One region of the Shewanella sp. 10N.7 genome, then DNA from elsewhere that is predicted to be linked to it. Evidence: predicted binding sites of a transcription regulator. Region 1 holds the regulator's gene; each other region holds the start of a gene.
The links. The regulator NrdR, encoded in region 1, represses ribonucleotide reductase genes. The targets are predictions, from matches to a motif close to AAACACNANATNTNGTGTTT.
Positions count from the first base shown of each region.

Region 2: the regulator NrdR is predicted to act here: its motif matches at 2,422-2,441, upstream of nrdA (class 1a ribonucleoside-diphosphate reductase subunit alpha).
Region 3: the regulator NrdR is predicted to act here: its motif matches at 1,899-1,918, upstream of nrdD (anaerobic ribonucleoside-triphosphate reductase).

Region 1 is NZ_JAJGZS010000007.1:34,098-38,408, reverse strand. It holds gene glyA (serine hydroxymethyltransferase) at 123-1,379, shown strand; gene nrdR (transcriptional regulator NrdR) at 1,620-2,069, shown strand; gene ribD (bifunctional diaminohydroxyphosphoribosylaminopyrimidine deaminase/5-amino-6-(5-phosphoribosylamino)uracil reductase RibD) at 2,126-3,271, shown strand; gene LMH66_RS06030 (riboflavin synthase) at 3,368-4,024, shown strand; gene ribBA (bifunctional 3,4-dihydroxy-2-butanone-4-phosphate synthase/GTP cyclohydrolase II) at 4,080-4,311, shown strand, end outside.
Region 2 is NZ_JAJGZS010000005.1:64,730-69,040, reverse strand. It holds gene nrdA (class 1a ribonucleoside-diphosphate reductase subunit alpha) at 1-2,217, opposite strand, end outside; gene LMH66_RS04715 (HAD family hydrolase) at 2,820-3,485, opposite strand; gene ubiG (bifunctional 2-polyprenyl-6-hydroxyphenol methylase/3-demethylubiquinol 3-O-methyltransferase UbiG) at 3,621-4,311, opposite strand, start outside.
Region 3 is NZ_JAJGZS010000006.1:69,277-73,587, forward strand. It holds gene nrdD (anaerobic ribonucleoside-triphosphate reductase) at 1-1,838, opposite strand, end outside; gene rssA (patatin-like phospholipase RssA) at 2,048-3,019, opposite strand; gene LMH66_RS05495 (DEAD/DEAH box helicase) at 3,150-4,311, shown strand, end outside.

The DNA.
Region 1 (4,311 bases):
ATGGCAAATGGTACTCATAATGAATTGCAAGTAATTTCATGTTTCAAATGCTGGGATTGTGATCAATTGCGCTGTATCATACCGCGCAACCCTACTATAAGAATTAACAGCTGGAGTGAGCAATGCTAAAGAAAGCTATGAATATCGCAGATTATGATCCACAACTATTTGCAGCAATTGAAGATGAGACTCGTCGCCAAGAAGAGCACATTGAATTAATCGCATCAGAAAACTATACCAGCCCACGTGTTCTTGAAGCTCAAGGTTCGCAGCTAACTAACAAGTATGCAGAAGGTTACCCTGGTAAGCGTTATTACGGTGGTTGTGAGCATGTGGATATTGCAGAAGAGTTAGCTATTTCTCGTGCAAAAGAATTATTCGGCGCTACATACGCTAACGTACAACCACATTCTGGTTCTCAAGCAAACTCAGCTGTTTTCATGGCACTGCTTCAAGGCGGTGATACTGTTTTAGGTATGAGTTTAGCCCATGGTGGTCACTTGACTCATGGTTCTCACGTTAGCTTTTCTGGCAAGTTATATAATGCTGTTCAGTACGGTATCGATGAAACCACAGGTAAGATTGATTACGCTGAAGTTGAACGTTTAGCCGTTGAACATAAACCAAAAATGATCATTGCTGGTTTTTCTGCTTACTCAGGGATTATCGATTGGGGTAAATTCCGCGAAATCGCTGACAAAGTCGGTGCTTACTTATTTGTCGATATGGCGCACGTTGCAGGTCTTGTTGCTGCAGGTATCTACCCGAATCCACTGCCACACGCTCATGTTGTTACAACGACAACTCATAAAACGCTTGCTGGTCCTCGTGGTGGTTTGATCCTTTCTGCTGTGAATGATGAAGACATTTACAAAAAGTTAAATTCGGCAGTATTCCCAGGTGGTCAAGGTGGTCCTTTAATGCACGTTATTGCTGCTAAAGCGGTTGCATTTAAAGAGGCACTAGATCCTGAGTTCACCACTTACCAAGAGCAAGTTGTTGCGAATGCAAAAGTGATGGCAAAAACCTTCATTGAGCGTGGTTATGATGTTGTTTCTGGTGGTACAGACAACCACTTATTTTTGCTAGATCTAATCAGCAAAGATATGACAGGTAAAGATGCCGATGCTGCACTAGGTAAAGCTAACATCACAGTTAACAAAAACTCAGTACCAAATGATCCACGTTCACCATTTGTTACTTCTGGTTTACGTATTGGTTCTCCAGCAATCACCCGTCGTGGTTTTACTGAAACTGAGTCTATTGAGCTGACTAACTGGATGTGTGATGTGTTAGATGACATCACTAATGAAGGTACAATCGAGCGCGTTAAAAACCAAGTGCTTGAGTTATGTGCTAAGTATCCTGTTTACGGGTAATACTGTTTACAGGCAGTGCTGTTAACAGGAGTACTGCTGCATTTTTGTCTAGCAAAGATGCTTGTATGTTGTTAAATAATATTAGCGAGCATTTCAACATCAGCTTAGACATATCATCCATATGAACTAAGTAGGATAATCTTAATGATAAGGTTAACCTTATAAAGTAAATAGGATAAACTTTAATGGCTGTAAGTACTTTGTGCTTACGGCCATTTTATTTTTATTTCAGGAGCGAATATGCATTGCCCATTTTGTAGCGCGACAGATACCAAAGTGATTGATTCTCGTCTTGTGGCTGATGGCCATCAAGTCCGTCGTCGTCGGGAATGTACATTGTGCCATGAACGCTTTACCACCTTTGAAGGTGCAGAATTAGTCATGCCACGGGTCATTAAACAAGATGGCACCCGTCAACCGTTTGATGAAGATAAGCTACGTGGCGGTATGCTGCGTGCGGTTGAAAAACGTCCGGTATCGATTGATCAAATTGAACAAGCACTTTCTAAGATTAAATCGACCTTACGTGGTACAGGTGAGCGCGAGATTGACTCTGCAATGATTGGCAACCTGATGATGGAACAATTGATGGTATTAGATAAAGTAGCGTACATACGTTTTGCGTCTGTTTATCGCGCCTTTGAAGACGTTTCACAGTTTGGCGAAGCCATCGCTAAATTACAAAAGTAATTCCTGTTTCCATTTTTTATACCGCAGAGGCCATTTGCTGCGGCTATTTCAAGTAGGTGTCTATGTCTCAGTGGTCAGTAGTTGATGTTGAAATGATGAGCCTTGCCATTTCATTGGCAGAGAAAGGGCGCTATACCACGCGTCCAAATCCAAATGTTGGCTGTGTCATTGCTGTAAACGATCACATTATTGGTCAGGGGTACCATATTAAAGCGGGTGGCCCACATGCTGAAATTCATGCGCTTCAAGATGTACAGACGAAGCAAAATCAAACAAAACTATCATCGGCTACTGCTTATGTCACCCTTGAACCGTGCAGTCATTATGGCCGAACGCCGCCCTGTGCTTTAGCCTTAATCGAGGCAGGGGTTAAACGGGTTGTGATTGCTGAAGTGGATGCGAACCCACAAGTGGCTGGCAATGGAATCCGTTTATTAAAAGAAGCGGGCATTCAAGTCGACATAGGTTTGCTAACTGAGCAAGCTAAGCTATTAAACTTAGGCTTCACCAAGAAAATGACCACGGGTCTGCCTAGAGTTACGATTAAACTGGCAGCCAGTATTGATGGCAAAACAGCGCTTTCAAATGGTGTTTCCAAATGGATCACTGGACCTGATGCGCGCGCTGATGTTCAAAAGCTTCGCGCTCGTCATTGTGCCTTAGTGACAGGCGTTGAAACGGTATTGGCTGATGACCCCTCATTGAATGTGCGTTATGAACAACTTGGCAGCTTGAAAAACTCAGTTTCGGCCGCAGATCTACAACAACCTCTTAGGGTGATTTTAGATAGCCGCGCAAGGCTAACAAGTGAATTCAAATTATTTGATATCCCATCGCCTATCCTGTTGGTTTCTTGTGTCGACTATGCCGCAGAAGCAAGAGAAAAATTTAACAATCATGTTAGTTGTATCACTATTGCCGCAAATGAAGATGGACGCGTTGATTTACATGCGTTATTTACTTACTTAGGTAAACAATGCAACTCAGTTTTGATTGAATCAGGCGCATCCCTTGCGGGTAGCGTGTTAGATGCAAAGCTTGCTGATGAACTCTACCTTTATCAAGCAATGAAAATTTTAGGTAGTCACGGGCGTAATTTATTACAACTGAATGACTATCAAAGTATGGAACAAATTCCTGAGCTACAATTAGTCGATTCGCGCCGCATAGGTGCAGATCAACGTATGATATTTAGTCTCTAGCAGAATCAACTTGCTTAAATAGGCTGTAATTGCTGGCATGAGCAAGCACTGGCCAAGTTGATTAAATTGAACCGAAATTAATACAAGTGAGTCATTATGTTTACCGGCATTATTGAAGCCTTAGGCACATTAAGAAAAATCGAGCGTAAAGGTGATGATATACGCCTAAACGTAGCAAGTGGTCATCTGGATTTATCTGATGTGAAGTTAGGCGATAGTATTGCCACTAACGGTGTGTGTTTAACCGTGGTCCAATGCCTTGCTGACGGATACGTTGCTGACATTTCGGCAGAAACCGTGGCACTGACAGGCTTTGCTAATTATCACGTTGGTCAAAAAGTTAATTTAGAAAAAGCGGTATTGCCGACAACTCGCCTTGGCGGTCACATGGTCAGTGGTCATGTAGATGGCATAGCCGCTGTTGAGCAAAGAAGTGTCCGCGGAAAAGCGATTGAATTTTGGTTAGCGGCGCCAGCTGAGCTTGCTCATTACATTGCTCATAAAGGTTCAATTACCATCGATGGCGTTAGTCTGACAGTGAATGAAATAGATGGGCACCGCTTTCGATTAACGATTGTGCCGCATACAGCATCTGAAACAACACTTACAGCATTACAAGCGGGTGATAAGGTCAACATTGAAGTTGATTTAATTGCTCGTTATTTAGAGCGCTTAATGAATCCTGAAAAGCCAACAACTTCAGGTGGTGGGGTCACTATGGAAATGCTCGCCAACGCTGGATTTATGCGATAACCCTATTTTTACCCTTTATTGCAAATATCGGGAATAACAACACAAAGGTCTTAACATGGCACTACATAGTATAGAAGAGATCATCGAAGACATTCGCCAAGGTAAAATGGTTATCTTGATGGACGATGAAGACAGAGAAAATGAAGGCGATTTGATTATGGCTGCCGAAAAGGTGACGCCAGAAGCAATTAACTTTATGGCGACTTACGGCCGTGGTCTAATCTGTCAAACTATGACTAAAGAGCGTTGCCTGCAACTAAACTTGCCATTAATGGTGACCAATAATA
Region 2 (4,311 bases), on a different contig from region 1:
TGATGCACCATCACGAGTGTTGTGATAGTAAAGGGTTTTTACCCCTAACTTGTAGGCTGTTAGCAAATCTTTAAGCAAGGTTTGCATTGGAACTTTTTGACCGTCAAAGCGAGTAGGGTCGTAGTTAGTGTTGGCGGAAATTGCTTGGTCGATAAACTTCTGCATAATCCCGACTAATTCTAAATAACCGTTATTGTTCGGCATATTCCAAAGCAATTCGTACTGATGCTTAAGCTCATCAAAATCTGGTACTACTTGCTTTAACTGACCGTCTTTACTTGCTTTAACGCTGATTAATCCACGTGGTGGTTCAATACCGTTGGTCGCGTTAGAAATCTGCGAAGAGGTTTCTGAAGGCATCAATGCTGACAACGTTGAGTTACGTAAACCGTACTCTTTAATGTCGCTACGTAATCCTTCCCAATCCATGTGTAATGGTTCATCACAGATTTTGTCTAAGTCACGTTTGTAAGTATCAATTGGCAAGATACCTTCTGCATAAGTCGTTTCGTTAAATAACGGACATGCACCTTGCTCTTTGGCTAAGTTCATTGACGCTTTCAATAAGTAGAATTGAATTGCTTCAAAGGTTTTGTGAGTCAAGTTGTTACCTGAGCCATCAGAATATTTCATGCCATTCTTTGCTAAGTAATTTGCAAAGTTAATTACACCTATACCTAGCGTACGACGATTCATTGAACCAAGTTGCGCAGAGATAATTGGGTAATCTTGGTAATCGAGTAAGTTATCCAAAGCACGAACGGCTAAATCAGCTAAAGGCTCTAGCTCTGATAAATCATTGATTGCACCAAGGTTTAGCGCTGAAAGAGTACAAAGGGCAATTTCACCATTTGGATCTTCAATGTTTTTCATTGGCTTAGTTGGCAAGGCAATTTCTAAACAAAGGTTAGATTGTTTGATTGGTGCAACTTTCGGATCGAATGGGCTGTGCGTATTACAATGGTCAACATTTTGAATGTAGATACGGCCAGTGGAAGCACGTTCTTGCATCATTAGTGAAAATAATTCAACCGCTTTAATCTCTTTACGACGAATGCTAGTGTCAGCTTCATACTGCAAATAAAGGCGTTCAAACTCAACTTGGTCAGCAAAGAATGCATCGTACAAACCAGGCACATCAGATGGGCTGAATAAGCTGATGTTTTGTGACTTAATTAAACGCTGATACATCAGTTTGTTTAATTGCACACCATAATCAAGGTGACGAACACGGTTATCGTCAACACCACGGTTATTTTTCAGTACCAGCAGAGATTCAACTTCTAGATGCCAAATTGGATAGAACAAGGTTGCTGCACCGCCGCGAACACCGCCCTGTGAACATGACTTAACGGCTGTTTGGAAATATTTGTAAAATGGTAAGCAACCGGTGTGGAATGCTTCTCCACCACGAATTGGGCTTCCTAATGCACGAATACGCCCAGCGTTAATACCAATACCAGCACGTTGGCTAACGTATTTAACGATTGAAGAGGCTGTAGCATTGATTGAATCTAAGCTGTCATCACATTCAATTAATACACAAGAGCTGAACTGACGAGTCGGCGTACGTACACCAGCCATAATCGGCGTAGGTAATGAAATCTTAAAAGTAGAAACCGCATCATAAAAGCGCTTGATGTAGTCAAGGCGGGTTTCTTTTGGATACTTAGCGAATAAACATGCAGCGACCAAAATATAAAGGAACTGGGCACTCTCGTATATTTCGTTAGTCACACGGTTTTGTACTAGATACTTACCTTCTAACTGCTTAACTGCAGCATATGAAAAGTTCATATCACGCCAATGATCCATATAGCCGTCAAGAATGGTTAATTCTTCAGCTGTGTAGTCTTCAACGATGTGCTTATCGTATTTACCGATTTCTACTAAACGGTTAACTTGGTCGACTAACTTTGGAGGCTCAAATTGGCCAAAGGCTTTTTTACGAAGATGGAAAACAGCTAAGCGTGCAGCAAGAAATTGATAATCTGGCGATTCTGGAGAAATTAAATCCGCAGCGGCTTTAATAATAGTTTCATGAATAGCTTCAGTTGGAATACCATCAAAAAACTGCAGGTGTGATCGTAATTCTACTTCAGAGACTGATACGTTATTCAGTCCTTTTGCTGCCCATTCGATAACGCGATGAATTTTGTCTAAATCGATTGTTTCGCGCTCGCCACTACGTTTAGTGACTGTCATATTGCTGTTCATTAAAAAGAGACCTTGGTTCTATATTTATTGGTGTAATTTATTATTTGGATCTTGTTTAACCGTACTGCTTACGATCGCCAATAAATCACATTACGTTCCCTTGTAAGTCGATCATCCAAAAGCATTTACAACATTAAATTTACAAAAATACTAGTGATACAGCGAGATACTGAGCTTTTTAAGCTAGTGTCTCGTGGTGATGTCATACACAAGATATGGTGTTTTTAAATTTGATACATACAAGATAGTGAGGTTGGCGTACTTTTGCAAGCAAGATTTTACTGAATAACTTGTGGATATCTTATGTATAGTGAAACAAGTTAGTAAAAGCTAACCTGCTAACGCAAATTACGCTTTGAATAATTAGGCTAGGTTAAATTTTGAACGAAGAACGAGTTCGGTTTGATCGCTACAATATTCAGCGATCGATTGTTTTGTTGAAAAAATAGTTTGATCTATATAGAAAGGTTTTGCTAAGCCAAACTGATATTATTTAATCCATTAAAACACTGTCAAAATTAGTCTTAAAGTACGGTAAACGAATGAAAATGCCCCAGTACTTAGAGAAGAGTGTTTAGATAACAGTTTTTAGAGCACAGTGTTTAGAGAACAGTATTTAGAAAGTATTGCTGGAGCGCATGAACTGATTCGAATTCAAGTTGGCTTGGCCAGTGTGACGGTGTATCAGATTCAGACAAATACCCCCACAATGCCGTCCCACCAATCATACCTGCTTTTTCTGCCGCGACTAAGTCACGCTCAGCGTCACCAAGGTATAAGATCTGCTCTGGTAGACAGTCAATTTGTTGAGCGGCTAATAGCATTGGCGCAGTATGTGGTTTTGGATATTGAGTTGAGTCACCGCTAATTACCGTTTTTGCCCTTTTAGTCAGCCCTAAAGCACAGACTAGAGGGCGAGTAAACTTAGCTTGCTTATTAGTGACGATCCCAAATGGGATATTATGACTATCCAATAAAGTTAGGAAGGCTTCGAATCCTTGAAATAATTTCGCTTTCTCACCATTGACTAGTTTGTAGTAGGCCAATAAGGATTGTTGAATTTCAATTTGAGATGCTTCATCAAGGTGTGGCACTCCGGCTTTAACCAGTGCCAAACTTCCATGAGAAGCTGAGTAACGTAATTCATCAACGCTTTTAGACTCAATGCCGCGTTCTTGTAGGCTTAAATTTAATGCATGAATCAAATCTGGGGCGGTATCAGCAAGAGTACCATCTAAATCAAACAACACTGCTTTAATCGAATTCATACATCCCTTAGATACGTAATCGACACTTTATCAATGAGTAAAACGGATTAGCACTCTTTGTCAAAGCTAATTCTATCAACGAAGCATTATGCCTCTGGCAGCACCGTATTTGATGCTACCCATGAAAACTATTAATTAGTCAGCCACTTTTTGAGTGGCAATCATATAATTAACGTCAACTTTATTAGTGTACTTATATACACCCGATAATGGGTTATGGGTAATACCTAGGGCATCACGACAAATTAGATCTGTTTTATCTACTAAATTTATTAACTCAGATGGTTTAATAAACTTACTGTGATCGTGTGTGCCGACTGGCAGCATTTTTAATACATATTCAGCACCTACAATGGCTTGTATATAAGACATCATATTGCGGTTAATGGTTGAGAAGAACACATAACCTTCAGGTTTTACCATGTCACAACAGGCTTGAATCACAGATAATGGGTCAGGGACGTGCTCAAGCATCTCCATACAAGTGACAACATCGTATTTAGCAGGGTTTACAACAGCATGCTCTTCAGCTGTCATTGTGTCGTAATCCACTGTCACGCCAGTTTCTAATGCATGCAGTTTTGCCACTTCTATTTGGGCTTCACCCATATCAAGCCCAGTCACTTTCGCGCCTATTTTTGCCATGCTTTCAGACAAAATGCCACCACCGCAACCAATATCAACGACTGTTTTACCAAACAAACCACCACAGGTTTGGTCGATATAATTTAATCGCAATGGGTTCAGCAAATGTAAAGGTTTAAAGTCACCATTTGGATCCCACCAAGACTCAGCCATATTGGCAAATTTTTCGATTTCTTGATGA
Region 3 (4,311 bases), on a different contig from region 1:
TTAGGGAACTCACCGTAACAAATAAAGCCACCGTTAGTGATTTCTGGGTACGGTAATTCAAAATCAATTTTATCGTATGGGTTAACTTTCTTTTCAACATCTAAGTGGAAGCTATTGGTGTAATAACCTTTATCAGTCACACCTTCAACCACACCAAACTGTTTTGCATCTAACTGACAGAAACGGCTACACAAGTTCTCACTTGGTGTACTGTATAAGCTAAAGCCATAACCTGTTTCAGCTTTCCATGATTCTGTAGCACGCTTCATCACATTGATAATTTCAACAGCTTTAGTGCGTAAAAGCTCACTGTCGAATACATGCTCTTCTGTGCCATATAATGCATTAATCGTTTCATGAAGACCGATGTAGCCTAATGAAATAGACGCACGGCCATTTTTGAAAATTTCAGAAATATCATCATCCGCTTTTAAGCGAACACCACAAGCACCTTCCATATAAAGAATTGGCGCAACACGTGCTTTAACGCCGACAAGACGAGCAATGCGGGTATCTAATGCTTTACGAGCCAATATCATTCTTTCATCAAGTAAGGCGAAGAATGCTTTTTCATCGCCTTTAGCTTCTATGGCAATTCTTGGTAGGTTAAGACTAACCACGCCTAAGTTGTTACGGCCTTCATGGATAAGCTCGCCATTTTCTTCGTAAGTGCCTAAGAAAGAACGACAACCCATAGGAGTTTTGAATGAACCCGTAACACGCTCAACTTGTTCGTAGTTAAGAATGTCTGGATACATGCGCATTGTTGCGCATTCTAAGGCCAGTTTTTTCACATCGTAATTACTATCAGTCGCTTTGTGGTTAACACCATCACGAATAGCGAACACAAGCTTAGGGAATACAGCAGTTTTACGGTTTTTACCTAAACCTGCCATACGCACAGTAAGAATCGACTTTTGAATTAAACGTGATTCCCAGCTTGTGCCTAAACCAAACCCAAAAGTTACGAATGGCGTTTGACCATTTGCAGTATGCAATGTGTTCACTTCATACTCTAAAGACTGGAATGCGTCATGACATTCTTTTTCAGTTTGCGCCATGGCAAAAGCTTCAACATCGCTTACGCCCCACTCTTTACCAATCACTAATTGCTTTTGGTAACTTTTTTGCACAAACTCAGCTAACACTTCGTCAATTCGGTTAATCGTGGTGCCGCCATAGATGTGGCTAGCCACTTGAGCAATAATTTGCGCTGTCACAGCGGTCGCTGTTGAAATTGATTTTGGTGTATCAATCTCAGCATTACCCATTTTAAAGCCATGGGTCATCATGCCCGCTAAATCAATCAGCATGCAGTTAAACATTGGGAAAAAAGGTGCGTAATCTAAATCATGGTAATGCAGTTGGCCTGATTCATGAGCAGCCACAATATCTTTTGGTAATAGGTGCGATTTAGCATAATGCTTAGCCACAATACCGGCTAATAAGTCACGTTGTGTTGGAATCACTTTCGCGTCTTTATTGGCATTTTCATTTAGAATAGAGCTGTCGCTTTGTTCAACTAAACCACGAATTTCGCAGTTAAGTTTACTTTTTGCTTCACGACAAATATCGCGATCATGGCGATACTCAATATAATGACGAGCCACTTCTTTGTGAGGCCCTTCCATTAATAAGTTTTCTACCAGACCTTGTAGGTGGTGAATGTCAACTTCTTGCTTGTCTGAGACTTGATCTCTAATCACACAAGCAACAGTTTCAGCGTAATCACTATCAGCACTACCTGTAGCAGTTTCCATCGCAGCAACAATGGCATCCTTAATTCTAGACTCATCAAATAAAGTCCGACAACCGTCCCTTTTAATTACTACAGGCATTACTTTCACTCCATTTATGCACAGGATATAAACACTATATATCCACAACAAAAAACCAATAAACACTAGATATGGTGTATTAAGCAATAATGGAGACTAGAAATCTATGATCTAGATCATATTTACTTACGAGGTGAGAAATGAAAAATATTACTGCCAAGCTCTGCACTGTTTAGACAGACAAAGCTTGACCATAGAATTGAAAACCGTTATCGGCCTAATGCAGAGTTGATTAAATGCGCAGTTTGACGAACAGATTGTCTGCCAGCTTCTATCGCTTCAGCTGCACGGTGAAACTCCATCGTACCGATATCTGCTAACTGTGGCACTAAACACACATCGGGGGGATCCCCCATTAACCGTGCGCGTTTATGGCGTTGTTCTAAAATGTCCATTGACTGAGACATCACAGCAATCATCCCAGGATGTGATTTAGTCGACATAGAAAACTTTTCAGACAAACCTGCGATGTACTCTTTACCCTTACCTAAAATATCCATAAAAGCGGACTCTTGTTCAGCGCCTTCTTGCTGCTGCTTTTCTAGTGCAGTCGGAGCTCGGCTTTTCATCTGCTGTGGCAACATGTGCATGCTATTACGGCGGTGACCATTTAAATCAACGGCAATCACCACATCAACATCCATTGCACGGCACATTGATACAGGAACAGGATTCACCACAGCACCATCAACTAACCAGCGATCTTGTAATTGCACTGGCGGTAAAAATCCTGGCATTGAGCAAGAAGCTCTGACAGCATGGCGTAAATCACCTTCTTTAAACCAAATTTCTTGACCTGAATATAAATCAGTCGCTACCGCCGAAAAAGGTTTTTTCAGTTGCTCAATACTTAGCTCACCAATACGACCAGCCAAAACATCAAACACCTTCTCACCACTAATTAAACCGCCTTTACGCCAGCTTAAATCCATTAGACCAAGTACATCCCAGCTTGAAAAACCTCGAACCCAACCTTCTAACTCATCGAGATGATCATTGGCGTACGCAGCACCGACCAATGCCCCTACTGAACAACCGGCCACTTTATCTGGATGCACACCCATTTCAGCAAGTTCTTTTAATACCCCAATGTGGGCCCAACCTTTAGCCGCACCACTACCTAACGCTACACCAATTCGTAATTGTTTAGTGTTAGGCGGATCCTTGGGTACATCTGACATGTTTGTTTACATCCTTAAAAATACATTGAAATTAAAATGCTAATACTCAGCATAACTGAGGCTTAAGCTGTTGGCTATCTCAGGCTTACACGTTATAATATCTGGCTATCATTTTTTAGGGGATTTACCTTTGTTATTTACCGATTTTTCTTTAGACAAACGCTTACTTGAAAGTCTAAAGCATATGGGCATTTCTGAGCCAACTGAAATTCAGCAGCAAGCCCTGCCGATTGCCCTAGCGGGTAAAGATTTAATGGCATCTTCAAAAACCGGTTCAGGTAAAACCCTGGCATTTTTATTACCTGCTTTGCAGCGCGTAATATCAACAAAGGCCTTATCTAAAAAAGATCCGCGTGTGCTCATTTTACTGCCGACTCGAGAACTTGCCCAACAAGTTTATGGTCAACTGCGTTTATTAGTCGCCAACACCCAATATAAAGCGGTAAGCATTTTAGGCGGCGAAAACTTTAACGATCAAGCAAAGTCATTATCTCGTGACCCACATTTTATTGTGGCAACGCCTGGTCGTATTGCAGATCATCTAGCACAACGTCACCTGTACCTTAATGGACTAGAATTGCTAATTCTTGATGAAGCCGATCGCATGCTTGATTTAGGTTTTGCGCCGCAATTAAAAGCCATCAATGAAGCTGCCGATCACAAACGCAGACAAACACTGATGTTTTCAGCAACGCTTGATCACGATCATATCAATGATATCGCGGCAACCTTACTGAAAACACCAAGTCATGTTGCTATTGGTGCATCACATAACGAACATAAAGACATTAACCAGCGCGTGTTCTTGGTTGATCACTTAGATCATAAACAAGCGCTACTACAACATGTGTTGAAAACTGAACAACACAAGCAGGTGATAATTTTCACTGCGACCCGTTCTGATACCGATAGATTAGCTAAACTGCTTGCAGAAGAAGGTTTAGAAACGGCGGCATTAAGTGGTGACTTAAATCAATCTGCCCGTAATCAGATTATGGATAAATTCAGCCGTGGCCAACAAAAGATTTTGGTGACCACTGACGTTGCATCGCGCGGGTTAGATTTATTAAACGTGTCATTAGTGATTAACTTTGACATGCCAAAATTTGCCGAAGAGTATGTTCACCGTATTGGCCGAACTGGCCGAGCTGGCGCTAAAGGTGATGCGATCTCATTAGTTGGCCCTAAAGACTGGGAAAGCTTTAAAAAGATCCAAGTATTCTTACGTAAGAATTTTGACTTCTCGACCATTGAAGGTCTACAAGGCAAATTCAAAGGCTTAAAAGACAAGC